Regions from separate parts of the Bradyrhizobium sp. MI1.10 genome, predicted to be linked through region 1. Evidence: predicted binding sites of a transcription regulator. Region 1 holds the regulator's gene; each other region holds the start of a gene.
What was found. Region 1 encodes PhoB, which activates phosphate uptake and scavenging genes when phosphate is short. Its sites were predicted from a motif close to TGTCATNNANCTGTCAT; they were not measured.

Region 1 (7,662 bases):
TCAGCGCAAGCGGCGAACGCTTCGAGATCGACGTGCCGACGTTCTCGCTGGACAGCCCGGATAACAAGCGGGTGTTGAACTAGCGCTGGAAATGGTGGGCACGCTTCGCTTTGCCCACCCTACGGCACCGCGCTACGCGTCCTCGACGCCCGCCTCATCCGGTGTGAACTCGTACACCGAGCTGCAGAACTCGCAGGTCACGACGACCTTGTCGTCCTTGACCATTGCGGCACGGTCGTCGGACGAAAAGCTCTTCAGCATCGATGCCACCGCATCGCGCGAGCAGGAGCATTGCGCCTTCAAGGGCAGCGGATTGAACACGCGCACGCCGCGTTCGTGGAAGAGACGGTAGAGCAACCGCTCGCCGGACAGCTCGGGATCGATCAGCTCGACGTCTTCGACGGTTTCGATCAGCGAGCGCGCCTCGACCCAGGCATCGTCTTCAGCGACGGCATGGACCTCGACGCCCTCGGGCGCATCGCCGGGATGCAGATCGGCCTGCCGCGCGCGCTCGGGCGCCTTCGGCAGGAACTGCATCAGCATGCCGCCGGCACGCCAGCGATGCTTGCCGCCGTCGTTCGAACGCCACTCCTCGCCCACGGCGAGACGCACGCGTGTCGGGATCTGCTCGGAGCGCAGGAAATATTCGTGAGCGGCGTCTTCGAGGCTGCCGCCGTCGAGCGCGACCAGGCCCTGGTAGCGGCTCATGTCGGGGCCCTGGTCGATGGTCATGGCCAGATGACCGTGGCCCAGCAGCGCGCCGGAAGTCTTGCCGGAATCCTGGACTTCGCCGAGGCGCGCGGCATCATAGCGCGCATAGGCGCGCAGGCGATCCGGCGCCTGATAGTCCACGACCAGGAACGACACAGGACCGTCGGTCTGGGCCTGGAGGATGAAGCGGCCTTCGAACTTCAGCGACGAGCCGAGCAGCGTGGTCAGCACGATGGCCTCGCCGAGCAGCTTGCCGACCGGCGCCGGATAATCGTGCTTGGTCAGGATCTCGTCGAGCGCCGGACCAAGCCGCACCAGGCGACCGCGCACGTCGAGCGCGTCGACCTCGTAGGGCAGCACGGCGTCATCGATGGGAACCGCGGATGGCGCGCGAACCGGGCCTTCGGGCCCGGTTTTCATGTCAGGGGATTGGGAAACCATGGCGCTTTATCTGGGGTCGGAAGGCGAAATTGGAAGGGGGCGGCTGCATCCGGAATGCAGAACGGATCGTACGCAAGCACGGCAAACTCGGTGTGGGGGGGGGGGGGGGCCCCCCCCCCGCCCCCCCCCGCCCCCCCCCCCCCCCCCCCCCCCCCCGGGGGGGGCGCCCCCCCCCCCCCCCCCCCGACGATCCAAAGCTACTTCACCGGCCCGCGTTACTTCACCGCGTCGAAGCACCAGGCCAGAATGCCCTTCTGCGCGTGCAGGCGGTTTTCGGCCTCGTCGAATACGACGGATTGCGGACCGTCGATCACCTCGTCGGTGACCTCCTCGCCGCGATGGGCGGGCAGGCAGTGCATGAACAGCGCATCGGGCTTGGCCAGCGACATCAGCTGGGCATTGACCTGATAGGGCTTGAGCACGTTGTGGCGGTGCTCGCCTTCCTTGTCGCCCATCGACACCCAGGTGTCGGTCACGACACAATCGGCGCCGCGCACGGCAGCTTCGGCATCCGTGCCGAGCATGATCGGCGCGCCGGTCGCCTTGATGAAGTCGCGCATCGCCTTTTTCGGTGCGAGCTCCGGGGGCGTCGCGACATTGAGCTGGAACTTGAAGCGCTCGGCGGCGTGCGCCCAGGACGCCAGCACGTTATTGTCGTCGCCGGTCCAGGCCACCGTCTTGCCCTCGATCGGGCCGCGATGTTCCTCGTAGGTCATGAGGTCGGCCATGACCTGGCAGGGATGCGAGCGCCGCGTCAGGCCGTTGATGACGGGCACGGTGGCGTTTGCCGCAAGCTCCAGCAGCGCATCGTGATTGAGGATGCGGATCATGATGGCGTCGACATAGCGCGACAGCACGCGCGCGGTGTCGGCGATGGTCTCGCCGCGACCGAGCTGCATCTCGGCGCCTGTGAGCATGATGGGCTCGCCGCCGAGCTGGCGCATGGCGACATCGAACGACACCCGCGTCCGCGTCGAGGGGCGCTCGAAGATCATCGCCAGCGTCTTGCCTTCGAGCGGCCTGACCGGCTGATGCGCCTTCTGCTTCGCCTTCATCGCGGAGGACGCGGCCAGCATGCGCTTGAGCTCCGACAGCGGCAGCTCGTTGATATCGAGGAAGTGCTTCGGTGTTTTCTTGGGCGTTTTATCGGGCGACGTGCTCATCAGCTTGCCGCCCGCTTGTTGCCAGACAACGCCGCGCAGGCGCGCTCGAGCCGCCCGACGCTGTCCTCGATCTCGGCTTCGGTGACGATCAAAGGCGGCAGGAAACGCACGACATTGTCGCCGGCACCGACGGTGAGCAGTTTTTGGTCGCGCAAGGCGGCAACGAGATCGCCGGAGGGCACCACGGCCTTGATGCCGATCAGGAGGCCCTCGCCGCGCACTTCGCTGACGACATCGCCATGACGGTCGATCACGGAAGCGAGCTTCTGCTTGAGCAGCAGCGACATCCTCTGCACGTGGTCGAAGAAGCCGGGCTTGAGCATGACGTCGAGCACGGCATTCGCCGCCGCGATCGCGAGCGGATTGCCGCCGAAGGTCGAGCCGTGCGAGCCCGGCGTCATGCCGGACGCCGCTTCCGCGGTCGCAAGGCAGGCGCCGATCGGGAAGCCGCCGCCGAGCGCCTTGGCCAGCGACATCACGTCGGGTTCGACGCCAAGGCGGCGGTACGCGAATAGATCGCCGGTGCGGCCCATGCCGGTCTGCACCTCGTCGAAGGCGAGCAACAGGCCGCGCTCGTCGCAGAGCTGGCGCAACGCCCTCAGGAAGGCGGGCGTTGCCGAACGCACACCGCCCTCGCCCTGGATCGGCTCGATCAGGATGCCGGCGGTCTGCGGACCGATCGCCTTTTTCACTGCCTCGAGATCGCCATGCGCAACCTGGTCGAAGCCCTCCATGGGTGGGCCGAAACCTTCGAGATATTTTGCCGAACCCGTCGCGGCCAGCGTCGCCAGCGTGCGGCCATGGAAGGCGCCTTCGAAGGTGATCATGCGATAGCGGTCTGGATGGCCCTTCGCGGCGTGATAGCGGCGCACGACCTTGATCACGCATTCCAGCGCTTCGGCGCCGGAATTGCAGAAGAACACGAAGTCCGCGAAACTTTCATTGCACAGGCGCGCGGCAAGCTTTTCGCCGTCCGGGCTCTGGAACAGGTTCGACATGTGCCAGAGCTTCGTGGCCTGTTCCTGCAACGCCGCGACCAGCGCCGGATGGGCATGGCCGAGCGCATTCACCGCCACCCCGGAGGTGAAATCGAGATAGCGCTCGCCATTGGTCGCGATCAGCCAGCAGCCTTCGCCACGCTCGAAACCGAGGTCGGACCTGGCGAAAACGGGGAGCAAATGCGGCGCTGCGCTGTTAGTCATGACGGTCACTTGAATGTTGCGGACGGTGTGAGCGTGCATTACGCAACGCACCATCGACCGGCCCGGAAAACGAAACGTGCCGCCTCTTGAGGGCGGCACGTGCGACTATCTTAGGCCTGGTGAAACGGGTGTCAATGCCGCCCGGAAAGCCTCGCGAAACGCTGAATCCGTAGTCTTGCGGTGCCGATTTTGCGGGATTTAGCCACGGAACATGTGGAAGCGAGTCGGCGGACTCTTGCGCGGGAGTCACGCCATATTGTAGCGTTTGGATTGTCAGATACGACATCTCGTGCAGTGGTTCTGATCTTTAAGTCCTTATGTACCGGCGTAAACGTTCGGGCGTTCAAGACGCGCCCGGCGAGCCTTAAGGGATTCTGGCGGCACGGGTTTTTGAAGGCTTAGGCATTCGCTGCGAGGCCCCAGGATGGCTGGCGCGCAGCGAGGGAAAGGGTGCAATGACGGTTTTGACCTGGTCCGATGATCGCGTCGAGCAGCTGAAAAAGCTCTGGGAGGCCGGACTTTCGGCCAGCCAGATCGCGGCGGAGCTCGGCAATGTGACCCGCAATGCCGTGATCGGCAAAGTGCACAGGCTCGGCCTCTCGGGCCGCGCCAAGAGCCCATCATCGGCAGCGCCCCGGCCGCGCAAGGCGCGCCCCGCGCAGCACATGATGCGGGTGAGCCGCCCGATCTCGCGCGGCAACACCGCGCTGGCGCAGGCCTTCGAGGTCGAGGCTGAGCCGGATCCGGTCACCTACGACAACGTGGTGCCGATGAGCCAGCGGCTGTCGCTGCTCGAATTGAACGAGGCGACCTGCCACTGGCCGGTCGGCGATCCCTCGAGCCCGGACTTCTTCTTCTGCGGTGGACGGGCGCTGTCCGGCCTGCCCTATTGCGCCCAGCACTCGCGTGTTGCGTACCAGCCGGCGTCGGATCGGCGCCGCGCACCGGTGAAGCCGGGTCCGCGGTAATCACGGCAAGTCGTCGCGCAAAGACAGTTCAATAATTTCAGTGTCGTCCTGGCGAAAGCCAGGACCCATACTCCGAGCACGAAGTAGTCGTGCGAAAGGGGTAACTCGGAGTCTTCGCCAAACCACTCCCTGTGGTTATGGGTCCCGGATCAGCGCTCGCTTGTCCGGGACGACATCGGAGAATGCAGGGACAGCTCGCCAACAAACAAGCCTGCAACCCTACACCTGCTCCGCCTTCGCAAACCGATCATCCAGCGCGTAGCCGGCGCCGCGGACGGTGCGGATCGGGTCTTGCTCGCGGCCGAGATTGAGCAGCTTGCGCAGGCGGCCGATATGCACGTCGACGGTACGCTCGTCGATATAGATGTCGCGGCCCCAGACGCTGTCGAGCAGTTGCTCGCGCGAGAACACCCGGCCCGGGTGCTCCAGGAAGAACTCCAGCAGGCGATATTCGGTCGGACCGAGATCGATCGGCCGGCCTGAGCGCGCCACGCGGCGCTTGTCACGGTCGAGCTCGATGTCGCCAAAAGCAAGCACGGTGGCGAGCCGCTCGGGGCTCGCGCGCCGCAGCAGGCCCTTCACGCGCGCCAGCAGCTCCGGCACCGAGAACGGCTTGACGATGTAATCGTCGGCGCCGGTCGCAAGACCCCGCACCCGCTCGCTCTCCTCGCCGCGCGCGGTGAGCATGATGATCGGGAGCTGCTTGGTCTCGGGACGGGTGCGAAGCCGCCGGCACAGTTCGATGCCCGACAGGCCCGGCAGCATCCAGTCGAGCACGATCAGATCGGGGATGTGCTCCTTGAGGCGGGTGTCGGCGTCGTCGCCGCGCATCACCGTCTCGACGTCATAGCCGTCGCCTTCGAGGTTGTAGCGGAGAAGCTCGGTCAGGGCTTCCTCGTCCTCAACCACCATAATGCGTGCGCCCATCGGGTCGTCGCTCCCTTAAGTCTTCAGGTGTTCGGTACCGTGTTGGCGAAGGTCGTCATGTCGCCCTTCGGCCGCTTGTCGGTGATCGCCTGGCCCTCGATCATGTAGAACACGGTCTCGGCGATGTTGGTGGCGTGGTCGCCGATCCGCTCGATGTTCTTGGCGCAGAACATCAGGTGAATACAGAACGAGATGTTGCGCGGATCCTCCATCATGTAGGTGAGGAGCTCGCGGAACAACGAGGTGCAGATGGCGTCGACTTCCTCGTCGCCCTTCCACACCGCCATCGCCGCCGGCAAATCATGCGCGGCATAGGCGTCCAGCACCGACTTGACCTGCTGCTGCACGAGGTCGGTCATGTGCTCGAGGCCGCGGAACAGCTTGAGCGGATGGAAGTCCGTTTCCAGCGCCGCGACGCGCTTGCCCATGTTCTTGGCGAGGTCGCCGATGCGCTCGAGATCAGTCGCGACGCGCATGGCGCCGACGATCTCGCGCAGATCGACCGCCATCGGCTGGCGGCGGGCGATGGTGAGCACCGCACGCTCCTCGATGCGCTTCTGCAGCGCGTCGAGCTCGGTGTCGATGGCAACGACGCGCTGGCCGAGCGGGACGTCGCGGCGGATCAGCGCGTCGACGGACTCGACGATCATGCGCTCGGCGATGCCGCCCATCTCGGCGACCAGGCGGGTGAGTTCCTGGAGGTCGGTGTCGAAAGCCTTTGCGGTATGTTCGGAAGCCATGTCGCGTCTCCTCAGCCGAACCGGCCGGTGATGTAATCCTGCGTGCGCCGGTCGGTCGGCGACGTGAAGATCTTGCTGGTGTCGTCGAACTCGATCAGCTCGCCGAGATACATGAAGGCGGTCTTGTCGGAGACGCGCGCCGCCTGCTGCATGTTGTGGGTGACGATCGCGATCGTGTAATCCTCGGACAGCTCCTGGATCAGCTCCTCGACCTTGGCGGTCGAGATCGGGTCGAGCGCCGAACAGGGTTCGTCGAACAGGATCACCTCGGGCCGCACCGCGACGGTGCGGGCGATGCAGAGGCGCTGCTGCTGGCCGCCGGAGAGCGACAGGCCGGAGGCGTTGAGCTTGTCCTTGACCTCGTTCCACAGCGCGCCGCCGCGCAGCGCCTTCTCGACGCGGCCGTCCATTTCGGACTTCGAGATCTTCTCATACAGGCGGATGCCGAACGCGATGTTCTCGTAGATCGTCATCGGGAACGGCGTCGGCTTCTGGAACACCATGCCGACGCGGGCGCGCAGCAAATTGAGGTCCAGCTTGCCGTCGAGGATGTTGGTCTGGTCGAGCATCAGCTGACCAGTGGCGCGCTGGCCGGGATAGAGGTCGTACATCCGGTTGAAGATGCGCAGCAGGGTCGACTTGCCGCAGCCCGACGGACCGATGAACGCCGTGACGCGATTGGCGCCCAGCGTCAGGTTGATGTTCTTCAGCGCGTGGTGCTCGCCGTAATAGAAGTTCAGGTTGCGCACGGTCACCTTCGGGGGCGCCTCCGGCAGCACCGGCGCGTGGGGCAGCCCACCGGCCGCGCTCATCGATACGGAAAGATCACTCATTTTGCGGTCCTCTCGGCGCCAAGGATGCGCGCGCCAATATTAAGGGCAAGAACGGTCAGGGTGATGAGCAGCGCCCCGCTCCAGGCCAATTGCTTCCAATAGGCATAGGGGCTCTGCACGAAGTTGTTGATGGTGACAGGCAGGTTCGCCATCGTCTTATTCAGGCCGAGGCTGAAGAACTGGTTCGACAGCGCGGTGAACAGCAGCGGCGCAGTTTCACCGGCGACGCGAGCGGTTGCGAGCAGCACGCCGGTGATGAGGCCGGAGCGCGCGGCGCGATAAGCGATCCGCTTGATCACCAGCGAACGCGGCAGGCCGAGCGCCGAGGCCGCCTCGCGCAGCGCGTTCGGCACCAGCAGCAGCATGTCCTCGGTCGTGCGCAGCACCACCGGGATCACGATGACCGCGAGCGCGAGCGAGCCTGCGATCGCCGAGAAGCCGCGCATCGGCACCACCACCGCGCCGTAGATGAACAGGCCGATGATGATCGAGGGCGCCGAGAGCAGGATGTCGTTGATGAAGCGGATCACCGAGGTCAGCCGGTCATTGCGGCCGTATTCGGCGAGATAGGTGCCGGCGAACATGCCGAGCGGCGCGCCAATGCCGACGCCGATCACGGTCATGATCAGCGAGCCGACGATGGCGTTGAGCAGGCCGCCCTCGTTCGATCCGGGAGG
Region 2 (7,662 bases), on a different contig from region 1:
ATCTTTTCGTGCGCGGCTACAAGCAGGATTCGGTCAGCCTGCCCAACAAGGGCCCGGTCTATCGCAAGATCGGCCGCCGCAAGCTGGTCCCCTATTACGACCGCGCCGAGATCGAGGACGGCAAGATCGCCGGCCGCGGACTCGAGATTGCCTGGCTGAAGGACCCGACCGATCTGCTGTTCGCCCAAATCCAGGGCTCGGCGCGGATCAAGTTCGACGATGGCGGCACGGTCCGGCTCAACTACGATGCCTATAACGGCTATCCCTATACAGCGGTCGGTCGCATCCTGATCGAGCGCGGCATCATTCCGAAGGAAGAGATGTCGATGCAGAAGATCAGGGAGTGGATGGCGCAGACACCAGACGGTGCCAAGGAGCTGCGGCGCCAGAACCGCTCCTACATCTTCTTCCGCGAGGTCAATCTGTCCGACAAGGAGGAGGCCGTCGGCGCGCAGGGCATTCCGCTGACGGCCGGCCGCTCGATCGCAGTCGACAAATCGCTCCACGTCTACGGCACGCCGTTTTTCATCGAAGGCGAGTTGCCGATCGATTCCGAACGCGCGAAGACGCCGTTCCATCGGTTGATGATCGCGCAGGACACCGGCTCGGCCATCATCGGTCCGGCGCGCGCCGATCTCTATTTCGGCGCGGGCCAGGAGGCCGGCCGCGTCTCCGGGCGTCTGCGCCATGCTATGCATTTCGTGATGCTGGTGCCGAAGGGTCTCGATCCGACGGCGCGTGCCGCGCGGCTGCCGGTGCCGGACCCGCGGCCGTCGGAGAAGATCGCGAAGCTGTTTCCGCAAACAGAGCCCGCGAAGGACAAGCCGGCGGCAGCCGAGGCGCAAAGCAGGAGCGAGACGGTCGCTGTCGCCGGTCCAGTCCCGCTGCCGGTGCCGCGTCCCGTGATCGAGCCGGTTCAGGAGCCGCGGCGGCCGGTGAAAAATCGTTCCCATCGGCAGCAATGAAGCGATCGTCCCGTCCGCCCGTGCTGGAGCCTCGTCCCTCGCCGCGCCGTCGCGCGCTGAGCGAAGAAGAGCGCGCGCTGTGGGATACGGTCGCAAAGCAGGTCAAGCCGCTGAGGAAGCCTCGTGCGGTGAAGGCGCAAGCTGCGCCGCGCACCGAGCCTTCCCCCGCAGCGCCCCCCACGCGGCCTGCGCCATCACCACGTCCGATTGCCGCTGCCCCGGCACTGCGTGCAGCGAAGCCGGCGGTGCCGCCGCTGGCGCCGCTCGGCAAGCGCGAGCGCACAAAGTTGTCGCGCGGGCGCAGCGAGATCGAGGCGCGGCTCGATCTGCACGGCATGACCCAGATGCGCGCGCATCGCGCACTGACCGGATTTCTGCACCGCGCTCATCATGACGGCCTGACCTTCGTGCTCGTCATCACCGGCAAGGGCCGAAGCGGCGGCGAAAGCGGCGTGCTGCGCCGCCAGGTGCCGGAATGGCTGAGCCTGCCGGAATTCCGGGCTTTTGTGGTCGGCTTTGAGGAAGCCGGTATCGGCCATGGCGGCGAGGGCGCGCTTTACGTGCGGATCAGGCGGGCGAGATTCTAACCGCGGGCTCGCTGCAACCTCTCCCGCGTGCCTTGCGGGTGAGGTTTCGGAGCCCGCGGGACGATCGTCTGCTCCACTATTCTGCTGAAGACGTAGCGACCAACCCATCACTCCCGAATGCTGCACCGCGAACGGAGGACGCCGCTCGCGGCATTCGCCTATTTGACGGCTTCCCTTTTGCCGCGCTTGCCGCTTTCGTTTCGGCCGCTTACACAGTCATGTGAACGTCATATGGCGCTGCTAGCGCAAGCGATCATTTTTGACGGCCCAAGAGAACGGCCAAGGGAGGTTTACTTGATGGCTCTTAGACACTTTGGAGCGGCTGCCGCTATTGCGCTCACGGTTGGACTATCGGCCTCGCCGGCCTTGGCCGCGACCGAAATCCAGTGGTGGCACGCGATGACCGGCGCCAACAATGACGTCATCGTCAAGCTCGCCACCGACTTCAACGCGTCGCAGAGCGACTACAAGGTGATCCCGACCTACAAGGGCAACTACCCCGATACGATGAACGCCGGCATCGCGGCGTTCCGCGCCGGCAACGCGCCGCACATCATGCAGGTGTTCGAAGTCGGCACCGCGACCATGATGGCTGCGACCGGCGCCGTGAAGCCCGTCTACAAGCTTATGGCGGACGCCGGCGAAAAGTTCGATCCCAAGATCTACCTGCCCGCCATCACCGGCTATTATTCGACGTCGAAGGGCGAGATGCTCTCATTCCCCTTCAACTCGTCCTCGACTGTGATGTGGGTGAACCTCGACGAGCTGAAGAAGGCGAACGTCGAGATTCCGAAGACCTGGCCCGAAACGTTCGAGGCCGCCAAGAAGCTGAAGGCTGCCGGTCATGACACCTGCGGCTTCTCGGGCTCCTGGGTCACCTGGGTCAATCTCGAGCAGCTCTCGGCCTGGCACAACGTGCCGCTCGCCAGCAAGGCCAACGGCCTCGACGGCTTCGACACCGTGCTCGAGTTCAACGGACCGCTTCAGGTCAAGCATCTCGAAACCCTGGTCGAGCTGCAGAAGACCAAGACCTATGACTACGCCGGCCGCACCAACACCGGCGAGGGTCGCTTCACCTCCGGCGAATGCCCGATCTACCTGACCTCGTCGGCGTTCTTCGGCAACGTCAAGGCGCAGGCCAAGTTCAACTTCACCGCCGTGCCGATGCCGTATTATCCCGACGTCAAGGGCGCGCCGCAGAACTCGATCATCGGCGGCGCTTCGCTCTGGGTGATGGGCGGCAAGTCGGCCGAGGAATACAAGGGCGTCGCGAAGTTCCTGACCTTCCTCTCGGACACCGATCGCCAGGTCTATATCCACAAGGCCTCGGGCTATCTGCCGATCACCAAGGCGGCCTATGCCAAGGCGAAGGAAGAGGGCTTCTACAAGGATCAGCCCTATCTCGAAACGCCGCTGCTCGAGCTGACCAACAAGGAGCCGACCGAGAACTCGCGCGGTCTGCGCCTCGGCAACATGGTGCAGCTCCGTGACGTCTGGTCGGAAGAGATCGAGCAGGCGCTGGCCGGCAAGAAGACCGCCAAGCAGGCGCTGGATTCCGCCGTCGAGCGCGGCAACACGATGCTGCGGCAGTTCGAAAAGACCGCCGTCAAGTGAGGCAATGAGCGGCAGGCCGCGACCCGGCCTGCCGCTCTGCTGACATCATGCAAAAGCAAGCCATTTTCCAGTCAAGGCTGCTACCGTACGCGCTGGTTGCGCCGCAGCTCGCGATCGTCCTGATTTTCTTCTATTGGCCGGCCCTGCAGGCGGTGATCCAGTCCTTCCTGCTCCAGGACGCCTTCGGTCTGTCGACCACCTTTGTCTGGTTCGAGAATTACATCGAGCTGTTCAAGGACGCGGCCTATTTCGAGGCGATCGTCCGAACGTTCTTCTTCTCGTTCGCGATCGCCGTCTCGTCGCTGTCCTTTGCGCTGCTGCTCGCCGTGATGGCGGACAAGCCGCTGCGTGGCTCGATGCTCTACCGCACGCTCCTGATCTGGCCCTATGCGGTGGCGCCGCCCGTGGTCGGCGTGCTCTGGATCTTCATGCTGCATCCCTCGCTCGGCGTGCTCTCGCGCTATCTGCGCAACATGGGCATCGACTGGAATCCGCTGCTCGACGGCGACCAGGCCGCGGCGCTGATCATCCTCGCCGCCGCGTGGAAGCAAATCTCCTATAATTTCCTGTTCTTCCTCGCAGGCCTGCAAGCGATCCCCAAGAGCGTGTTCGAGGCCGCCGCGATCGACGGCGCCCGTCCGATGCGGCGGTTCTGGACCGTGACTTTCCCGCTGCTATCGCCGACCATCTTCTTCCTGCTGGTGGTCAACATCGTCTACGCCTTCTTCGACACGTTCGGCATCATCGACACTATGACCCGCGGCGGACCCGGAACGTCGACGGTCACGCTGGTCTACAAGGTCTATTCCGACGGCCTGCTTGGCGGCAATCTCGGCAGCTCGGCGGCGCAGTCGGTGATCCTGATGGTCATGGTCATCGTGCTCACCGGAATCCAGTTCCGGTTCGTCGAACGCAAGGTGACCTACTGATGGTCGAGGAAGAGGGCTTCCGGCGCTACATCGCCCATATCATCCTCTGGATCGGGATCGCGATCGTCGCTTTCCCCGTCTACATCGCGTTCGTCGCTTCGACCCAGGACAACGCGCTGATCGCCAACGGACAGATGTCACTGCTGCCGGGCGGTCATTTCTTCGAGGTTTACTACCAGACCATTTTCGTCGGCACGAGCGGATCGACCCGCGAGCCCGTCGGCAACATGATGCTGAACTCGCTGGTGATGGCCTTGCTGATCGCGGTCGGCAAGATCGCAATCTCGATCATCTCGGCCTACGCGATCGTCTATTTCCGCTTTCCGTTCCGGATGCCGATCTTCTGGATCATCTTCATCACGCTGATGCTGCCGGTCGAGGTCCGCATCTATCCGACCTACAAGATCGTCGCAGATCTGCACATGCTCGACAGCTATGCGGGCCTGTCGCTGCCGCTGATCGCCTCGGCCACCGCGACGCTGCTGTTCCGCCAGTTCTTCATGACGGTGCCGGACGAGCTGCTGGAGGCCTCGCGCATCGACGGCGCCGGTCCCCTGCGCTTCTTCTGGGACACGCTGCTGCCGTTGTCGCGCACCAACATGGCGGCGCTGTTCGTGATCCTCTTCATCCTCGGCTGGAATCAATATCTCTGGCCGCTGCTGATCACCACCCGCGACGACATGCAGACCATCCAGGTCGGCATCCGCAAGATGATCACCACCACTGACGCGCTGACCGAATGGCCGATCGTGATGGCGACCGCCGTGCTCGCGATGCTGCCGCCGGTGTTCGTCGTCGTCGTAATGCAGAAATTGTTCGTGCGCGGACTCGTGGAGACGGAAAAGTAAATCCCATGGCTAACGTCACTCTGCGCAACGTCCGCAAAACCTATCCCGGCGGCTTCGAGGCCATCAAGGGCGTCAACGTCGATGTCGGCGACGGCCAGTTCTGCGTGCTGGTCGGTCCTTCCGGCTGCGGCAAGTCGACATTGCTGCGCATGGTCGCGGGCCTCGAGACCGTCACCGGCGGCGAGATCGACATCGGCGGCCGCATCGTCAACCAGATCGAGCCCGCCGACCGCGACATCGCGATGGTGTTCCAGAACTACGCGCTCTATCCGCATATGAGCGTCTTCAACAACATGGCCTACGGCCTGCGCAACCGCGGCATGAAGGAGGCCGAGGTCAAGAGCCGCGTCGACGAAGCCGCGCGCGTGCTCGAACTCACGTCGATGCTGGAGCGCAAGCCGCGCCAGCTCTCCGGCGGCCAGCGCCAGCGTGTCGCCATGGGCCGCGCCATCGTGCGTCAGCCAAAAGTGTTTCTGTTCGACGAGCCGCTGTCCAACCTCGACGCCAAACTCCGCATCGCGATGCGCGTCGAGATCCGCAAATTGCAGCGCCGGCTCAACACCACGTCGATCTACGTCACCCACGACCAGCTCGAGGCGATGACTCTCGCCGACATTCTCGTGGTCATGAATGGCGGTCAGGTCGAGCAGGTCGGCAATCCCCTGGCGATCTACGAAAAGCCGGCCACGACCTTCGTCGCCTCCTTCATCGGCGCGCCGCCGATGAATTTGATGTCGATTCGCGCCGATGAAATCAAATCGCAGCTCGGCAGCACTAACGCCGGCATCCTCGGCATCCGCCCGGAAGACTTCGTGATCACCGACCAGACCCCGGCCGGCGGCGTCACGCTCCCGCTCACCGTGGAAGCGATCGAGCGCGTCGGCGCCGAAACCTTCGTCTACGGCACGCGGGCTCAGGACGAGCAGCGCATCGCTGCCAATCCCGGCGAGCTGCCGCCCGGCGAAGTCATCGTCCGCATCCCCGGCTCAGAGGCGCCGCCGATCGGCGAGAAGATCCGCGTCGCAGCGGTGCGCCAAAAGCTGCATCTGTTCAGCGGCGATGGACGGACGCGGATCGAGCCCTGACCGGGTTCCGCGGAGCCGTCGATTAAATACGGCGAAAACAACCCCATGCACAGTAGAAGGGGGTTTGTTTTCGTTGAGAAAAATCGCGCCGCAATTTCGTCGTGTCGGGCTTGTCGCAGGCGTTTCGCACCATGACGACCAGTCAGCCTTTGTGCATGGCAGGAGCGGGTGAGCCGCCAATCCACAGCCCCCCGCTACGTCCTTGAACCGACACGCGGATATGCCCATATTGCTCATCAAGGGGTGCCTGTACGGGCCCTGATGCACCAAAGTCGCTTCGAGAGGACTTTGTAAACTATGTCTCGTGTTCCCACGCTTTCCAGTCCGTTCCTTCTGGGCTTCGACGAGATCGAGCGCGTGCTCGATCGGGTCGTCAAAGGCGCCGACGGTTACCCTCCCTACAATATCGAGAGGTGCGACCGGTCGGAGGGCCAGCCCGAGCGTTTGCGGATCACGCTGGCGGTTGCCGGATTCACCCGCGACCAACTCGATGTAACCATTGAGGAAAACCAGCTCGTCATTCGCGGGCGGCAGCAGGACGACAAGACCCGGCAATACATCCATCGCGGCATCGCCGCGCGCCACTTCCAGCGCACCTTCGTGCTGGCGGAGGGGATGCTGGTCCTGGGTGCGGATCTGAAGAACGGATTGCTGGCGATCGATCTTGCCCGGCCGGAACCGGAGAGGATCGTTAAGACAATCGCTATCAATGAGCACGAATAATGGAACGAGTAGCGGACTCGACCGCTTAGTTTCTGTGAAGGAGTCGAGACCATGAGTGAAGGTCACGTTGCGTTCGAATACGAAGCCAAGAACGTCTCGCCGGAGACGCTGGCAACCCTCGGCGAAGGCCATATCGCCTATGTGAAGCAGATCCGCTCCGAGGATGTGCCGGGCCTGTTTCCCGAAGCGCCGAAGATCGCGCCGGGCCTCAAGCTCTTCGCGCTCCACGCCGCCGACGGCACGCCGATCATGCTGACCGACAGCCGCGAAGCCGCGATCGCCAACGCCTGGAGCAACGAGTTGCAAGCGGTGAGCGTGCACTGAGCACGCGCACGTCGCATCAATAGGGTTTCAAGCGGGCACGCCTTTGAAGGAAGGCGTGCTCGTTTGTTTTGGACATGCATTTTTCAGAGCCGAATGTACGTCAGATTGGCTCAATCGAGCCGCAGGCCCCTTCGACCTTTGCCCGCTTGCGGAGAGACAGGCGGGAGTTTCCTCCTAGCTGTTTCCGTGATGGTGGCCCGCGAAAGACTTAGCCGAAGAGCGTTGTCACCATATTTTCCGGAGGATTCGCCGAGCAAGAGGGGGCGCATGAGTCAAATGGACTCAGGCAAAATCGGCGCAATGGCCTGAAGTCTTCCATGCTGCAAAGCGACAATCGCGCGGGCGCTAAGAGGGTCGTGAATCCGGCTTCAGCTAATTGAAGGGGGCACGGGGGAAGCTCCGAGCTCTTGCGACGAGGTGACCTCTCAGATTGGGGACCCATTTTAAATATCGACCGGGATCGATGCCCAATATGGCTCGATGCCCGCCAAGCTGACCTGCCACAATAATGAGTGCCTCTGAAACCCATCGACCACGGCGGCTGATGTTTCCGCAGTGAACTCTAAACACGCACCCGAACGCGTTCT
Region 3 (7,662 bases), on a different contig from region 1:
AGCGATCCGCAAGCTGCTCGACAAGATCGGTTGGAGCGCCGGCGATGTCGATCTGTTCGAGATCAACGAAGCCTTCGCCGTGGTGGCGATGGCGGCCCAGCGCGATCTCGGCATTCCCCGCGACAAGCTCAACATCAACGGCGGCGCCTGCGCGCTCGGCCATCCCATCGGCGCCACCGGCGCACGGCTGATCGTGACGCTGCTGCATGCGCTCGAGGCGCGAAACCTCAAGCGCGGCGTGGCGGCGCTCTGCATCGGCGGCGGCGAAGCCACCGCGATCGCGGTGGAGCGCCTGACGCACTGACGTAAAAGTCCGGAAATGAGGGAACTCCGTCATTTCAGACGGACGCGTCCCGTGCCATTCTGCAAACTCGCGCAGGTGTTTCAAATCCTGCCCATCAAGATTGAGGCCCAATGATCTCGAACTGGCTCGCGGCGACGCTCGGCCGCCGCAATATCCACTACGGCTGGGTGATGGTCGCCGTAACCTTCCTCACCGCGCTGATCAGCGCCGGAACGGTCGGCGCGCCCGGCGTGTTCATCGTTCCGCTTCAGAAGGAGTTCGGCTGGAGCACGGCGGAGATCTCCTCCGCGCTGTCGATCCGCTTCATCCTGTTCGGGCTGATGGCGCCGTTCGCGGCTGCCCTGCTCAACCGCTACGGCCTGCGCAACGTCACTCTGACCGCACAGCTCATCGTGGTCTCGGCGCTGGTGCTCTCGCTCGGCATGACAGAGGTCTGGCAGCTCGTCGCGCTGTGGGGCGTCGTGATCGGGATCGGCACCGGCATGACTGCGCTGGTGCTGGGCGCCACCATCGCGACGCGCTGGTTCGCGGCACGGCGCGGCCTCGTCGTCGGCATCATGACCGCGAGCGTCGCCACCGGTCAGCTCGTGTTCCTGCCGCTGCTGGCAAGCCTGACCGAACGTTTCGGCTGGCGGCTTGCGCTCGGCTTCGTCTGCATCGCGCTTGGTGTTTCTGCCCTGGCGGTCCTGCTCGCGATGCGCGACCGTCCGAGCGATCTGGGCCTGCGCCCGTTTGGCGACAAAGGCACCACACCCCTGCCCGCGCCGCCCGTCAGCCATGGCTCGATCACGGGCGTTGCACTCGGCACGCTGCGCGACGCCTCGAAGAGCAGCGCGTTCTGGGTCCTGTTTGCGACGTTCTTCGTCTGCGGTGCATCCACCAATGGCCTGGTGCAGGTGCATCTGATTCCGATGTGCCTCGATTTCGGCATCCCGCAGGTGCAGGCCGCGGGCTTGCTGGCCGCGATGGGCATCTTCGACTTCTTCGGCACCATCATGTCGGGCTGGCTGTCGGACCGCTACGACAACCGCTACCTCCTGTTCTGGTACTACGGCTTGCGCGGGCTCTCGCTGATCTTCCTCCCCTTCAGCGATTTCTCGTTCTATGGGCTCTCGATCTTCGCGATGTTCTATGGGCTCGACTGGATCGCAACCGTACCGCCCACGGTGCGCCTCACCGCGCAGAAATTTGGGCCCGAGCGCGCCAATCTGGTGTTCGGCTGGATCTTTGCCGGCCACCAGCTCGGTGCAGGCACCGCCGCCTTCGGGGCCGGTTTCTCGCGGACGGTCTATCAGAGCTACCTGCCCGCCTTCTTCATCGCCGGCGCGCTCTGCGTGTTCGCCTCGCTGATCGTGCTGACGCTCTCGCGACAACCGAAGCCAAAGCCGCAAGCCGCGATGGCTTAGTACCTGATCGTGGTGGTGACGCCGAAGACCGCGGCGTCACCAATCCGCGCAACACCGCTCGGGTCGTCCGGATTCGGGATGCCGCCCGAGGGACGGAACACATATTGGAAGTACGGCGCGATCAGCCAGCCCGGCTTGATGTGCGCCTCATAGATCATCTCGATCAGGGTCTCGTTGCTGCGCACTGGGCTCTGGATGCCCGTGAAGAATTGGGTATCGACGTCGAGGTTGCGCGCGGAGTTCGAGATGCGCATGTAGGCCGCCGCCACGCCGAAGCGATCGAGCGGACGACCGGATACGAAGCCGACAAAGCCGATGCCGCCGTCGAGATAGAGATCGATCAGGTTGCGGTCCGGCGGGCTGTAGGCGATGCGGCCGAACGCGGTGACACCCGGGATCGAGGCCGAAGTGGTGCTCTCCCTGACCTCCGGCGGCCGGTACAGCACCTGCTCGATCACCGCGAAGATACCGTAATTGCCGCGAAGCTTTGCCGGAATGCCGCTGCCGTCGGCATCGGCGATCGACCGCCCATCCGTGGCGAAGCGCTGACTGTCGAACGAGCCATAATGCTTCCAGGCGCCCGGCGTAAAATTGCCGGCGAGCGAACGGCCGCCGATATCGAGGTCGTAGTTGAAGCGGACCTGCCCGATCACCCAAGGCGGGTCGTTGACGCGGAAGGCAAGACCATGATGGTCGCGCAGCTGCGGATCCTGATTGCCCGGGCCTGACGGATCGCCATTGAACACGGCACCGAACGCGGTGATCTGATCGGTCAGCGCGGCCTTGATGCGAATGCCGGGGACTGCGATTGGCGGTGCCGGGCCGCCGGCCGGGAGATTCGAGGCCTTGATCGCGGGCCAGCCGAAGGTGCCGTTGATGAAGAGATCGTCGGTCTGGCTGTCGAAAAACTCGACATCGGCGGCCTGCTGGCCGGCCCTGATGTTCAAGCGGTCGTTGAAGAAGCTCTGCTCGAAATAGGCATTGTAGAGCCGCTGGTCCGGCAACGCCTCGATCTCGCTGATGGTCGCGAGATTCATGATGTAGTTGCGACTGAGGCCTCGCCCGTAGATCACGAACGCGTTGGCGTAGAAGCGGCCGCCGCTCCAGCCGACCAGCTTGTCGAGATCGGCATCGACCGAAAGATCGAGCCGGCCGAAATGGATAGCGCCGCGCCTAACGCCGCCGGACAAATTTCCAATGTTGTCGGCGATGTAGGCGGCGCCGAAATTCAGGCCCTTGTTGGCGAGGCCGTCATGCCACTCGTTGAACCATTTTGGAGCTAGCCACTCCGCCGCGTTCTCGTCCTTGGCGCCGGCCAGCGCGCTGGTGCTCGCGATCGTCCAGGCCAGCACAATCGCGGCCGCATTTCGCAGCGGAAATAGATGTGCGGTCCCGATCACGGCTGATACCGACTGGCGTGCTTTACTTGAAGATACCGGTACGCCGCATGAAGAGATAGGCCGCGCCGACCGACGAGGCCATCAGGAGAGCCGCCCAGAAAAATCCACTCTCGACCTCGGTCAGAGGCAGGCCCTTGGTGTTCATGCCGAAGATGCCGGTGATCAGCGTCGGCGGAAGCAGCAGCGAGGTCACGATCGAGAGCGTGTGGAGGTGGTTGTTGCTTTGCTCCTCGTTCTTGAAGCGCAGCTCCTCCTCGAGCAGGCGGCTGCGTTCGCGCAGCTCCACGATGTCGTGGTCGAGGCCGTCCAGCCGCTGCGCCAGCTTGCCGGCCTGGATACGCAGGTCCGGCGAAAGGTGGTCGGTGTTCTTCTGGTCGAGGCGATGGAACAGCGTACGCAGGCCGGTGAGCTGGCGATGCAGCCTGACGCAGGTCCGGCGCAGCCGGCCAAGATTGCGGCGCATCTCCGGCTTGGCGTCGTCGGCCAGAATCCGCTCCTCGATCTCGTCGATCTCCTGACCGAGCTTATCGGCCATCCTATCAAGCGTGTCGGCGACCTCATCGACGATCTTTTCGAGGAGATGGGCGACATTGTCGACGCGGTAGCCGCCTTCGAGCACCCGGCGTGTCGCATCCGCCGAGCACAGCGCCTGATGGCGGCCGCTGATCAGGAGCCGCTCGGTCATGGCGAAGCGCAGGAACGCGGTCTCCTCCGTCGCGCTGCCGATGTCGCGCACGAGGTCGGAGAACACGCCGTAGACGCAGTGGTCGATGACGTGAAGCTGCTGGAAGGTGTCGTTCGAGAGCAACAGCTCGCGCGCCAACGGCGGCAGTTGCGACGCGGCGATCCACGGCCGTGCGCGCGTGTCCGTGAGGTTGAAATGCAGCCAGAGCCGGCCGTCGTGGCTGAACTCGATCGGCTGGTCGACCGGTAGCGCCTCGGCACTGCCGTCGCCGTGGAGGCGGAACGCCCACACCAGGCCGGGAATGCCAGGCACGGCATCCGATATCGCGCTGACAAGCTTCGCCGGCTCAGCCATGACCAACCCCAACCGTCAACGAATGCCCCGCTCCGGAAGATTGCTGACGGCACCGTCCGGATCCATGCGGGTACTCAATTACGGCATTGTTACAGTTTGATGATAGCGCCCTACTCGGCCGCCAGCACGGTCGGAGCCGCCGCCTCTGCTTCCCTGATGTAGTCGTGCACGACGCGGCCGAACGGCAGCGTCAGGTCGGCGATGTAATGATGCGCGCCGAGGCAGCGGCGGACCGGGAAATCGGCGACGGGCGCATTGACATGCGGCACCAGATGCAGCCGGCCGGGCCCCATCCAGGAGCCCTTCGGCACGATGTCGATGAGGTTGATCGCGACCAGTTGGCAGATATCGAGGCGGCCATCGACGCCGGGAATCATCTTCAGATTGATCTGCGTCTTCGACAGGGTCGCACGGGTGAGGTCGCCATTGCCGGCCATGCTCTCGTGCTTGTAGCCCATCGTGCCCATGGCGACGAGCTGGCCGGCATATTCCAGCCTGCCCGTCAGCGTATCCTTGACGATCTCGAGTTTGGGATGGGCGTATTTCTTGGGAAAGCCCCAGATCTCGCGGCCGGCGGCGATCGGCGGATCGTCGTCCAGATACATCTGCGAAACGAAGTTGACCTCCTCGCCGTGCAAGCGCGCGGGGATGACGAGACCGGATTCGGTGTAGCTGCCGAAGCCGGAGGAATCCGGCATCTTGATCCATTCGTAATGCACGATCGGCTGGTCGATCGGCTCCAGCGGCTCAGGCAGGCCGGCGCGGATGAGGTCCGGATCGGTCTCGTAGGTGATGACGAGGAATTCGCGGTTGACGAAGCGATAGGGCCCTGCCGGATAGCTCGGCCCAGCCGCCGGCATGGATGGAAGCCTCAGTAACTCTTCCCTACGCATCGCCGGTCTCCTCTCGTGGTGCTCATGTGATGCCCGCCCGACAGCGTCAGGCGGCGATGCAGATTGCTAGCCGCCGTCATTGACTGCGATGTGAAGGATTTCCGTCAGCCGCACGACCGCAGCCATTCCCAAGGCGGCGATGGCGCATGCAAGCGATGCGTCGACGCCAGAATTGTCATCACGGCGTCACCGCGGAACGCAATCGTTTGAAGAAGCAGGAGGCATCACCATGGACGCTCGCACCTCGCAACCGCCCCATCAGACGCATCAGCCTCCCGCACGAGGCTGGCGGCCCGAGCGTTGCGACCGCGTTGCGCTGGTGCTGCAAGGTGGCGGCGCGCTCGGCGCGTACCAGGCCGGCGTCTACCAGGCGCTGCACGAGGCCGGCATCGAGCCCGACTGGGTCTGTGGCGTCTCGATCGGCGCGATCAACTCCGCCATCATCGCGGGCAACAAGCCGGAGAAGCGGCTCGAGGCGCTGCGCATCTTCTGGGAGCGCATCACCAACCGCAAGATCTGGCACTACACGCCTGACGGAGACATCTTCCGCCAGTGGCGCAATCTCACCAGCGCGTGGATGACGTCGGCGATGGGCCAACCGGGCTTCTTCAGCCCGCATCAGGTCAATCCCTGGCTGAGCCCGGTCGGCGCCCGGACCGCCACCAGCTATTACGACACGATGCCGCTGAAAGAGAGCCTGCTCGAGCTCGTCGACTTCGACCTCATCAACGAGAAGAAGGTTCGCTTCGCGGTGGGCGCCGTGAACGTGCTCTCCGGCAATTTCATCTATTTCGACAATTCCCACGACGAGATCGAGCCGGAGCACATCATGGCTTCCGGCGCCCTGCCGCCGGCACTGCCGATGGTGCGGATCGGCACCGATCATTTCTGGGACGGCGGCATCGTCTCCAACACGCCGCTTCAGCACCTGCTCGACCAGGAAGACGCGCTCAATTCGCTGGTGTTCCAGGTCGACCTGTTCAGCGCACGCGGCGTGCTGCCGCGCTCGATCCAGGACGTGATGGCCCGCCACAAGGACATCATGTATTCCTCGCGCACCCGCCACAACACCGACGTCTACCGCCGAACCCACAACCTCAAGGTCCTGCTCTACAAGGCCTTGGCCAAGCTGCCCGACGAGCAGCTCTCCGAGGAGGAGCGCAAACTCAAGTCGAGCCTGCGCCACATGCCTGAGATCGCAATCCTGCATCTGATCTACCAGCAGAAGGCCTACGAGGGCGACGCCAAGGACCACGAATTCTCGGGCACCTCGATGCGCGAGCACTGGACCTCCGGCTACGAAGACACCAAGCGCACCCTGAAGCGCCGCGACTGGATCAAGATGCCCGACGAAGGCATGGGCCTCGTGGTGCACGACGTGCACCGGGAGACGGAGAGCGCGTAGCTCTATCGTCCCGTCGCGATCACCCAATTCCCGTTCCCGGCTTGCAGGCACACTTTCGCATTCTCGCGGCTCATTTTGCCCGAGCTTTGCTCTAGTCTTAGCACCCTCTCGAAAGAAAGGGCGCAGGGAAGGCCGGGCGCCGGCTGGCACCCGTAGTCCCGTGTGCGAGCAAGACGCGCACGGGGTGGACGACAGGTGACGCCGGCAACCGGCCTTCCCTGCGCGAATGGTTTTACGGCTTATGACGCGCTCTCCCCGGGGAGCGATGCACTATTGCCCCCGTCGCCTTGCGGATGGCTGATGTGCTGACCCGGTTGGGCAGAGCATCACCACAAGACTTGACGCACAGACCCCGGGCGTCAGGACCACACGATTTTGCCGTCCGCGCACCTCCCCGCCCCTGTCCTCGATGCCTGGCGTGCGCTCGCCATCGAGACCGAACGAGGAGGCTGTCAGCGCCGTGTCGTACCGCGTGTGCAGCTGCTCACGGGAAAACCCGCCCTGCAGCCTGCCCAGCGCGTCGACGCAGTCGCGGCCACCGCCTCCCGGCCCACGTCTCGTGACGATCGCGAAACGCCCTTGTAGCAGGCTGGGATGCGCACAAACTACGCCTTATCCGAACTTCTATAAATACGAATATTACTTCAGTGCGGGGTTGACAAGGCGTTTCGCGCGATGGCGCACCAGGTCTCGTGACGCACCTGTCGCCCGGCGTCTCAAGCGACCGAACCGCCGCGCGGGTTGACGATCGTGTAGCCACGCAATGAACGCGCATGCATTCGCGTCGCGTGTCCGCCCGAGTTGGCGTCGTAAGCCAGCCAGGTATCCCCGCTTAGGTGTTGCTCGAGGACGAACACATGTCCGTGTCGGGCTGCGACCATTCCCGGTGCGGGTGATGTCCGCGGGAAGCGCAGCCAGTTCGACGCAAGATTCAATTCCGGCACGATACGGCCGAACACGCGCAGAGCAGCCCCGCAGCCGCAGAAGGAGGAAGGGCAACCTGCGGGACGACTACCGACGATGCGACCGCCCGAGAGGCTCGCCGTCGCGGCGCCGCCTGCGTCGGCCGCTGTCAGTTGCGTCGCGCGATAGGATTGGAGTGAGGACCTGGGAGTTAGGAACGACCTGGAAGTCCTCTCACGGCGCGTTTGCGAATACGAGAAGTCGCAGGGCATCGTGACGTTGCATTCGGCTGCTTGATGAATGCGATAGGGC
Region 4 (7,662 bases), on a different contig from region 1:
GCAAGAAGACTGACCGGCAGTGCGAACAGCGCGGCGAGCGTCGTGCCGAGCAGCGCGATCGACAGCGTCTCGCCCAGCGCCTTCAGATAGACCGGCAGCGACGAGCCGGGATCCGGCGGGATCATCATCAGGCTGATCCAGCCGAGCTGGTTGAGGCCCGCGACGAACCGCGACGGCGAGAAGTCGAGATCGACGAGGCCGTAAATCAGGATCGCGAGCGCCGCGACGATCATCGCCGGCATGGCGAGCCGCGCCGAGGCCGGCCGGTCGAACACGTCAGGATAGCGCGCGCGAAGCGCCGCGGTATCGGTCTCCTGCGGTCCCGTCACGTCCGCCCCTCCTTGCCGAACAGGCGGCCGCGCAGCCAGCCGGTGCTGATGTCGATGATGAAGACCGTGACGATGATGGTGAGCAGGATCGCGCTGACGTCGGAGTAGTAGAACTTGCGGATGGCGACGACGAGCTCCTGGCCGATGCCACCGGCACCGACAAAGCCCATCACGGAGGCCTCGCGGACGTTGATCTCGAAACGCAGCAGCGCGTAGCTGGCATAGCCTGCCGTGACCTGCGGCAGGATGGCGAAGCGCATACAGGAGAGCCAGCTTGCGCCGGTCGAGCGAACGCCTTCGACCGGCTTCATGTCGGCGTTCTCGACGATCTCCGAGAACAGCTTGCCGAGCGCGCCGGTGGAGTGGATTGCGATCGCCAGCACGCCCGCCATCGGCCCGAGCCCGAAGGCGATCACGAAGATCAGCGCAAACACGATGCCGGGTACCGTACGGGCGAATTCGAGCAGGCGCCGCACCACGAAGCGCAGCCAGGGCGCGGGCGAGGTGTTTTCAGCCGCGAGGAAGTTCAGGCAGAATGCAAAAGTCGCGCCGATCAACGTGCCGACATAGGAGATCAGCACGGTCTCGCCCAGCATCTTCAGCCATTTGCGCCAGCCCCACAGCCACTCGCCGACATCGGTCCAGACCCGCTGTCCGTTGTCGAGTGTAAGGATGCTGTCGAAATAGCTGATGAAGTTGCCGTAATGGGTGAACAGCGTGCGCAGATTCACTTCGGCGCCGAACGCGGCCAGACACAGTGCAGCGGCGAAGATCACGGCTCCAAACAGGAGTCGGAGCCGCCTGCGCGCGACCGCCTGGCGATAGGCGGCGTTGAGCACGGCGAGCTGCTGCTCGGGAAGGATCGAAACCGCGACGGTCATCTGATCAGGAAAGGTGGTCGATCAAAGAGAAAGAGCCGGGTCCATCGACCCGGCTCCAGTGGCATCGTCCCGAAATTCAGGACGCCTTCTTCTTACGCAGCGCATCGACGAACTTGATCAGCTCGATCGTGCCATCCCAATCCTTGGTGGTCGCGGGATGAAAACCCTTCTTCTGGCCGTCCTGGAGGCGATCGAAGGCCGCCTTGTCCTTGGCCGGCGCGTCGAAGAACGCCTTGGCGATGGCGGCCTTGGCCTCTTCCGGCAGGTCGGAATTGTAGGCATAGGGACCGTTGATGATCGGCGCCGATTTGTGGATGATGCGGAAATCGTCCTTCTTCATCGCCGAGCCGTCGGCATTCTTCAGCATGCCCTTGGTCAGCATCTGCGCCAGCGTCGAATCGTCATCGCTGGTCCACTGGTTGGCGGCAACGTCGACAGTGCCCTGCGCCAGCGCCAGGATCGCGTTCTCATGGCTGCCGGTGAAGACGACCTTGCTGAAATAGGTGTCGGCATCCGCGATGCCCATCTTGTCGAGCTCGAAGCGCGGCACGTTGTTGCCGGAGGTCGAGTTCGGGTCGACCAGGCCGAGGTTCTTGCCTTTGAGCTGGTCGATGCTCTTGTAGGGGCTGCTCGTCTTGACGAAGAACACCGAGTAGTAGCCGGTCGAGCCGTCGGAATTGATGTCGTTGGCGAAGGCGTCGGTCTTGACGCCGGTCAGGCGGGCGCGGGCGAACGAGGCAGAGCCGTAGCTCGCGATGTGGATGTTGCCGGCGCGCTGGCCTTCGATCACGGCAGCGTAGTCGTTGGCGATGCGCAGCGTGACTTTCACGCCCAGTTCCTTGGAGAGATAGCTCATGAACGGCGCCCAGCGCTCGGTGACGCCCGAGGCGTTTTCCGCCGGAATGACCGCGAAGGTCAGCTCGGGATATTTGGCCTTCCAGTCTTCGGCGGACGCGGAAGCCGTGAACGCGAGCGCGGCGGCGCCGGCAAGAATCAATCTGCGAGTAATCATGATAGCCTCTTCATTGGTTGAGGTCGGTTGACGCAAAACTGGTGAGTCCTGAAGCGGCGCAGCTCAGGCGGCGGCCGCCGTTCCAAGCGCCGGAATGCCTTGTCGCACCGGTGCAGGCGTGCCGCCCATGACATCGGCGGCTTCGAGATCGTAGAGCTCGCGCGCAACGTGCTCGGTCAACTCGGCCGGCGCGCCGTCGAACACCACGCGACCCTGCGCCATGCCGATCAGCCGGTCGCAATAGCTGCGCGCCAGATCGAGCGAATGCAGGTTGCAGAGCACGGTGATGCCGAAATGCTTGTTGATGCGCAGCAGCGCATCCATCACGATCTTGGTGTTGCGCGGGTCGAGCGAGGCGATAGGCTCGTCGGCGAGAATGATGTCGGGCTGCTGCACCAGCGCGCGGGCGATCGCCACGCGCTGCTGCTGGCCGCCGGAGAGCTGATCGGCGCGCTGGGCTGCGAGCGGGGCGATATCGAACTGTTCGAGCGCGGACATCGCCAGCGCCTTGTCCTGCTCGGGCCAGGTCTGCGACAGCGAGCGCCAGGCTGGCATCGTCGCGAGCCGTCCCATCAGGACGTTGGTGAGAACATCGAGCCGGCCGACCAGGTTGAACTGCTGAAAGATCATCGCCGAGCGCGCTCGCCACTGCCGCAGCTCCTTGCCGCGCAACGCGGTGACGTCGAGGCCGTCGAACAGGATGCGACCCTGCGAAGGCGTCGCGAGACGGTTGATGGTCCGCAGCAGGGTCGACTTGCCGGCGCCGGACCGTCCGATCACGCCGACGAAACCGCCGGGAGAGACTTGAAACGAAGCGTCGTCCACCGCGGCTTTCACGCCGAAGCGACACGTCAGACCTTCAACCACCAGCATGCAGGGCTCCAGAGTAGCTGGGACCCACCGCTAACGCCGGCGCTTGACACTTGTGTGACACGGACGTTGCGGTGCGGCGATCCTACACACCTCATCCCCTGTTCATCCCTTGTCACCGCGTCGTCATGACATTGTCATCAAGCCGCTCGAAGAGAAACGCCCGCCCTCTCGTTCGGATGCAACATGGCCGCCAAAGCTCTTTCGGTCCAGCCGACCATCGATCCCTCGGCGAAGCTGCACGACACCAGGCTTGGGGCCTACACCGAGGTCGGCGCGCGCACGATGCTGCACGAAGTGACGATGGGCGATTACTCCTATGTCGTGAATGACGCCCAGATCACCTACACCACCATCGGAAAATTCTGCTCGATCGCGGCGATGACACGGATCAATCCGGGCAATCACCCGATGCACCGGGCCACGCAGGCGCATTTCACCTATCGGTCGAGCGCCTATTTCGAAGGCGAGAGCGACGACACGGAATTCTTCGACTGGCGGCGCCAGCACCACGTCCATATCGGCCACGATGTCTGGATCGGTCACGGCGCGATCGTGCTGCCGGGTCGCAACATCGGCACCGGCGCGGTGATCGCGGCCGGCGCCATCGTCACCAAGGACGTGCCGACCTACACCATCGTCGCCGGCAATCCGGCGCGCATCGTGCGCCGGCGGTTCTCGGAAGAGGTTGCGGGGCGGCTTGCGAGGCTCGCCTGGTGGGACTGGGATCACGACAAGTTGCGTGAAGCCCTGCCCGATTTCCGCAAGCTCGGGATTGAGGATTTCCTCACGACATACGAAGCAGGGGCACCTTCCTCTGCCAGCAAACGAAGCGCGGTCGCGTGACAGACATATTCCTCGAGGGCGGGCGGGCCCTGATCGGCTCCGAATTCGTCGAAACGTCGCTTCTCGTATCCGGAACGGACATCGCGCAGGTCGATGGCTCTCGCAGCCGGGCACGGCTGGCGATCGACGCGCGCGACCTGCTGGTGCTGCCTGGCATCGTCGATCTGCACGGCGATGCCTTCGAGCGACAGATGATGCCGCGTGCCGGGGTCGACTTCCCGATCGATGTGGCGCTCGCCGACAGCGATCGCCAGGCGATCAGCAACGGCATCACCACGGTGTTTCACGCCACGACCTGTTCGTGGGAGCCGGGCCTGCGCAGCGCCGACAATGCGCGCGGCCTGATGGAGGCGATCGAACGGCAGCGCCCGCAGTTTGCCGCCGACACCCGCTTTCACCTGCGCCACGAGACCTACAATCTCGACGCCGAAACCGAGATCAGTCAGTGGCTCAGTGAGGGCCGCGTCGATCTGTTCGCCTTCAACGACCACATGGACGGCACGGTTGGGGACATGGCCAAGCCCCGCAAGCGCAACCGCATGGTGGAGCGCACCGGCCTCTCGGGCGAAGATTTCGACCGGCTGGTCGGGCGTGTGCTTTCGCGCGCCAGCGAAGTCCCGGCTTCCGTGTCGCGGCTTGCTGCAACCGCCCGCGCCGCCGACGTGCGGATGCTCTCGCATGACGATGCGACGCCGGCGATGCGCCAGAGCTTTCGCGCGATGGGCGTGGCGATCGCGGAGTTTCCGATCAACGAGGAGACGGCGCGGGCGGCAGCAAGCCACGGTGATGCCATCGTCTACGGCGCGCCGAACGTCGTGCGCGGCGGCAGCCACACCGGCTGGACCAAGGCATCCGACATGATCGCCAAAGGGCTCTGCTCGGTGCTGGCCTCGGACTACTACTATCCCGCGCAGCTGCTCGCTGCGTTCCGCCTCGCTGCCGATGGCGTGCTGCCGCTGACCGAGGCCTGGAACCTGGTCTCCGCCGCGCCCGCGCGCGCAACCGGCCTTGCCGATCGCGGCGTACTGGCGGAAGGACGGCGCGCGGACATTCTGCTGGTCGACGACCGCATGCCGCTGCGGCCGCGGCTGATCGCCGTGATATCAGGCGGCAAGCTCGTACATCTCACCGACGCGACGCGGTTGCTTGGCATGGCAGCTGCCCCGCGCGAAGCTGTCGCCGCGGCATAAACCGGTTATGTTCGGTCCATGACAGATTTTCCCCGCTACGCGATCTACCATGCCGCCAGCGCCGACAGCGCCGTCTCGCGCTTCGGCGCCGAACTGCTCGGCTATGATGCGCATACCGGCCGAGAGCTGCCGTTCCCGAACGAGGCGCTGCGCACGGCTCCGGACTGGCGTGATGTCACCGCCGATCCCCGCAAATACGGCTTTCACGCCACGCTGAAGGCGCCGATGGCGCTGGCGTCCGACAGGCGCGAGGTCGAGCTTGTTGCGGCCTGCGCGACATTCGCCGGCAGGGCACGCGCAATTCCGGTGATCCGCCCGGTCGTCGATTCCATCAGCGGCTTCATCGCCGTCATTCCGGCGGAGCCGGTCGGCGAACTCCAGCAGCTCGCCGCCGATTGCGCGCGCGACTTCGATTCCTTCCGCGCGCCGCTGAGCGCGGAAGACCGCGCGCGGCGCAAGCCGGAGAAGCTGAGCGAACGGCAACGCGACTATCTCGACCGCTGGGGCTATCCTTACGTGATGGAGGAATTCCGCTTTCACATGACGCTGACGGGCCGGCTCGACGCGGAGCGGCGCGGGCCGATTCTGGACATGCTGCGGGGAAGGTTTGCTGCGCTCGGTCTCAAGACGCTTGCGATCGATCGCGTCGCGCTGTTCAAGCAGGATGACGCCAAAGCTCGCTTCCGCATCATCGGCGAGTGGGCCTTGACGCAGTAAGCGTCAGTGCCAGCTCGCGAGATTGAAGCCGAGCGCCACAACGCCAACCAGAATGAGGCTGGTCGCCCAGATTACATCCAGATTGAACCAGCTTCGCGAGACGAATCTCAATCCCAGATGGCGGTAGACCAGCCATGCCAGGCATCCGCCGGCGCTGACCATGGCGACAACGTGCACCAAAGACACCAGCACCGCCATCCCGAGACTCGCCTTCATCAGCGCGCCGGCGGCCTCATGGCCGGCATCGAGTTCGAAGGCCTGGCAGAGCCCGAGATAGATCGGCACGAGCATCAAGGCGGCGCCATGAGCAATGGCAACGGCAAATGACCAGAGCGCCAATTGCGTCGGCGGAATTCGTGCCAGCGCGCGCGGATGGCGCCGCTCGACCAGCCGATAGACGCCGAAGCCGATGACGAGAAGGCTCGCGCCGAGCTGGATCGAACGCTGCCACTCGGCCAGCACGAGAAGGAACGCGAATGGCAGCAGCACGAGAAGCGTTGCCAGGAGATGCCCGGCCGCCAGAGCCCACAAAGCACGAAAGAGCGCGCGCGGGCTCTTGTCCATGAGCCCGGCCGAAACGGCGAGCGGCCAGCCCATTCCCGGATTGACCCCGTGATAGAGACCGCTCGCAACAAGAGCGAGCCACAGCCAGCCGAGGCTCGCGTGTGCCCAATCTAGGCCGACGGGTAGCAAAAGGAGTCCGTCGAACAATCACCGCCCTCCAGCCTGATCTGGTGCGCACGATATCCGTCGGGGAAGCTCACGAAGTAGTTCTTGTCGAGCTCAAGGCCGCCATTGCGACCGACATTGGCCATGACTTCCACACCCGGAACGCCATCGGGATAGAACTGGTCATCCCAGGTGGAATAGAGCGAATTGGTCCAGTACACCCGCCTGCCGTCGCGGCTGATCTCGACCATCTGCGGGCCGGCCGCAAATGCCTTGCCGTTCGGATGACGGGTGCGGCGCGCGATGCCGCCGATGTGAACCGAGCCCGCAAGCTTCGGCTTTCGCGGATTACTCACGTCGTACTGGCGCATCTCACCCGTGCCCCAGCACGAGACGTAGAGAAAACGATCATCCATCGACAGGTCGATGTCGGTCACCAGCGGCGGCACGGCGCCAAAGCCCTGAAGCAGCGGCGGGAGCTTCTCCTTTGGCGCAGGCTCGGACGGGATCGTCGCCGTCTTCTCCGCATGGAATTTTCCGCCTTCGCGCCACCAAGTCCAGATCGAGGCTTCGAGATTCGTGGTGTCGACCACAACGCCTACGAAGCCGTATTCGCGAACCGGATCGTGCGCCGGCCGTACCTCCAGCGCCATCTGATGATTGGCGCCGAGGTCGATGGTCTGCACGTTGCGACGGGCGCGAAGATCCCAAAAGTGGAGACGATGGCCATATTTGTTCGCCAGCAGATCTTCCGCGACGATTCCGTTCTCGAACTGCGGCGGCAACGCCCATTCACTCGTCACCATGTAGTCGCGCGGCAGGTTCCACCAGAAATCATAGTGCAGCGTCTGCGGACCGCGGTCGATCTCCCATCGTCCAAGGACCTCGAACGTCTCGCAATCCATGATGAAGACGCCTGGAGGCCCGTTGGTGCCGTCCTTGCCGCCGCCGCCGAGCGTGCTCACATAGACGCCGTCCGGCCCGCAATGGATGGTATGCGGCCGCGAATAGCCGGTCTTTTTGAAAACTTCCTCGGGCTCGATGATTTTATGGATTTTGGCTTTGGTCGGATCGGGCTTGGTATCGATGATGTAGATCCGCGACGAGCGCAGCCCGGGGATGATGAGATAGCGCCGCTCGATGAAGGC

Region 2: the regulator PhoB is predicted to act here: its motif matches at 1,767-1,783, upstream of ugpB (sn-glycerol-3-phosphate ABC transporter substrate-binding protein UgpB).
Region 3: the regulator PhoB is predicted to act here: its motif matches at 5,216-5,232, upstream of AC0L3K_RS25945 (acetoacetate decarboxylase).
Region 4: the regulator PhoB is predicted to act here: its motif matches at 3,217-3,233, upstream of phnC (phosphonate ABC transporter ATP-binding protein).

Annotation. Positions count from the first base shown of each region.
Region 1 is NZ_JBVVPN010000044.1:15,686-23,347, reverse strand. Features, by position in the region: gene apaG (Co2+/Mg2+ efflux protein ApaG) at 1-83, shown strand, start outside; gene AC0L3K_RS32725 (Hsp33 family molecular chaperone) at 133-1,152, opposite strand; gene argF (ornithine carbamoyltransferase) at 1,368-2,315, opposite strand; gene AC0L3K_RS32715 (aspartate aminotransferase family protein) at 2,315-3,517, opposite strand; gene AC0L3K_RS32710 (GcrA family cell cycle regulator) at 3,973-4,485, shown strand; gene phoB (phosphate regulon transcriptional regulator PhoB) at 4,705-5,412, opposite strand; gene phoU (phosphate signaling complex protein PhoU) at 5,436-6,152, opposite strand; gene pstB (phosphate ABC transporter ATP-binding protein PstB) at 6,164-6,985, opposite strand; gene pstA (phosphate ABC transporter permease PstA) at 6,982-7,662, opposite strand, start outside.
Region 2 is NZ_JBVVPN010000001.1:419,861-427,522, reverse strand. Features, by position in the region: gene mltA (murein transglycosylase A) at 1-965, shown strand, start outside; gene AC0L3K_RS01935 (Smr/MutS family protein) at 962-1,552, shown strand; gene ugpB (sn-glycerol-3-phosphate ABC transporter substrate-binding protein UgpB) at 1,850-3,166, shown strand; gene ugpA (sn-glycerol-3-phosphate ABC transporter permease UgpA) at 3,214-4,095, shown strand; gene ugpE (sn-glycerol-3-phosphate ABC transporter permease UgpE) at 4,095-4,943, shown strand; gene AC0L3K_RS01915 (sn-glycerol-3-phosphate import ATP-binding protein UgpC) at 4,949-6,028, shown strand; gene AC0L3K_RS01910 (Hsp20 family protein) at 6,326-6,751, shown strand; gene AC0L3K_RS01905 (BQ00720 family protein) at 6,803-7,075, shown strand; gene AC0L3K_RS01900 (S8 family peptidase) at 7,638-7,662, opposite strand, start outside.
Region 3 is NZ_JBVVPN010000027.1:10,310-17,971, reverse strand. Features, by position in the region: gene AC0L3K_RS25965 (acetyl-CoA C-acyltransferase) at 1-304, shown strand, start outside; gene AC0L3K_RS25960 (MFS transporter) at 415-1,710, shown strand; gene AC0L3K_RS25955 (carbohydrate porin) at 1,707-3,110, opposite strand; gene AC0L3K_RS25950 (transporter) at 3,133-4,149, opposite strand; gene AC0L3K_RS25945 (acetoacetate decarboxylase) at 4,260-5,042, opposite strand; gene AC0L3K_RS25940 (patatin-like phospholipase family protein) at 5,272-6,447, shown strand; gene AC0L3K_RS25935 (hypothetical protein) at 7,164-7,662, opposite strand, start outside.
Region 4 is NZ_JBVVPN010000034.1:18,673-26,334, forward strand. Features, by position in the region: gene phnE (phosphonate ABC transporter, permease protein PhnE) at 1-329, opposite strand, end outside; gene phnE (phosphonate ABC transporter, permease protein PhnE) at 326-1,210, opposite strand; gene phnD (phosphonate ABC transporter substrate-binding protein) at 1,287-2,222, opposite strand; gene phnC (phosphonate ABC transporter ATP-binding protein) at 2,286-3,095, opposite strand; gene AC0L3K_RS29250 (LbetaH domain-containing protein) at 3,279-3,938, shown strand; gene AC0L3K_RS29255 (alpha-D-ribose 1-methylphosphonate 5-triphosphate diphosphatase) at 3,935-5,128, shown strand; gene AC0L3K_RS29260 (DUF1045 domain-containing protein) at 5,147-5,845, shown strand; gene AC0L3K_RS29265 (hypothetical protein) at 5,849-6,442, opposite strand; gene AC0L3K_RS29270 (selenium-binding protein SBP56-related protein) at 6,520-7,662, opposite strand, start outside.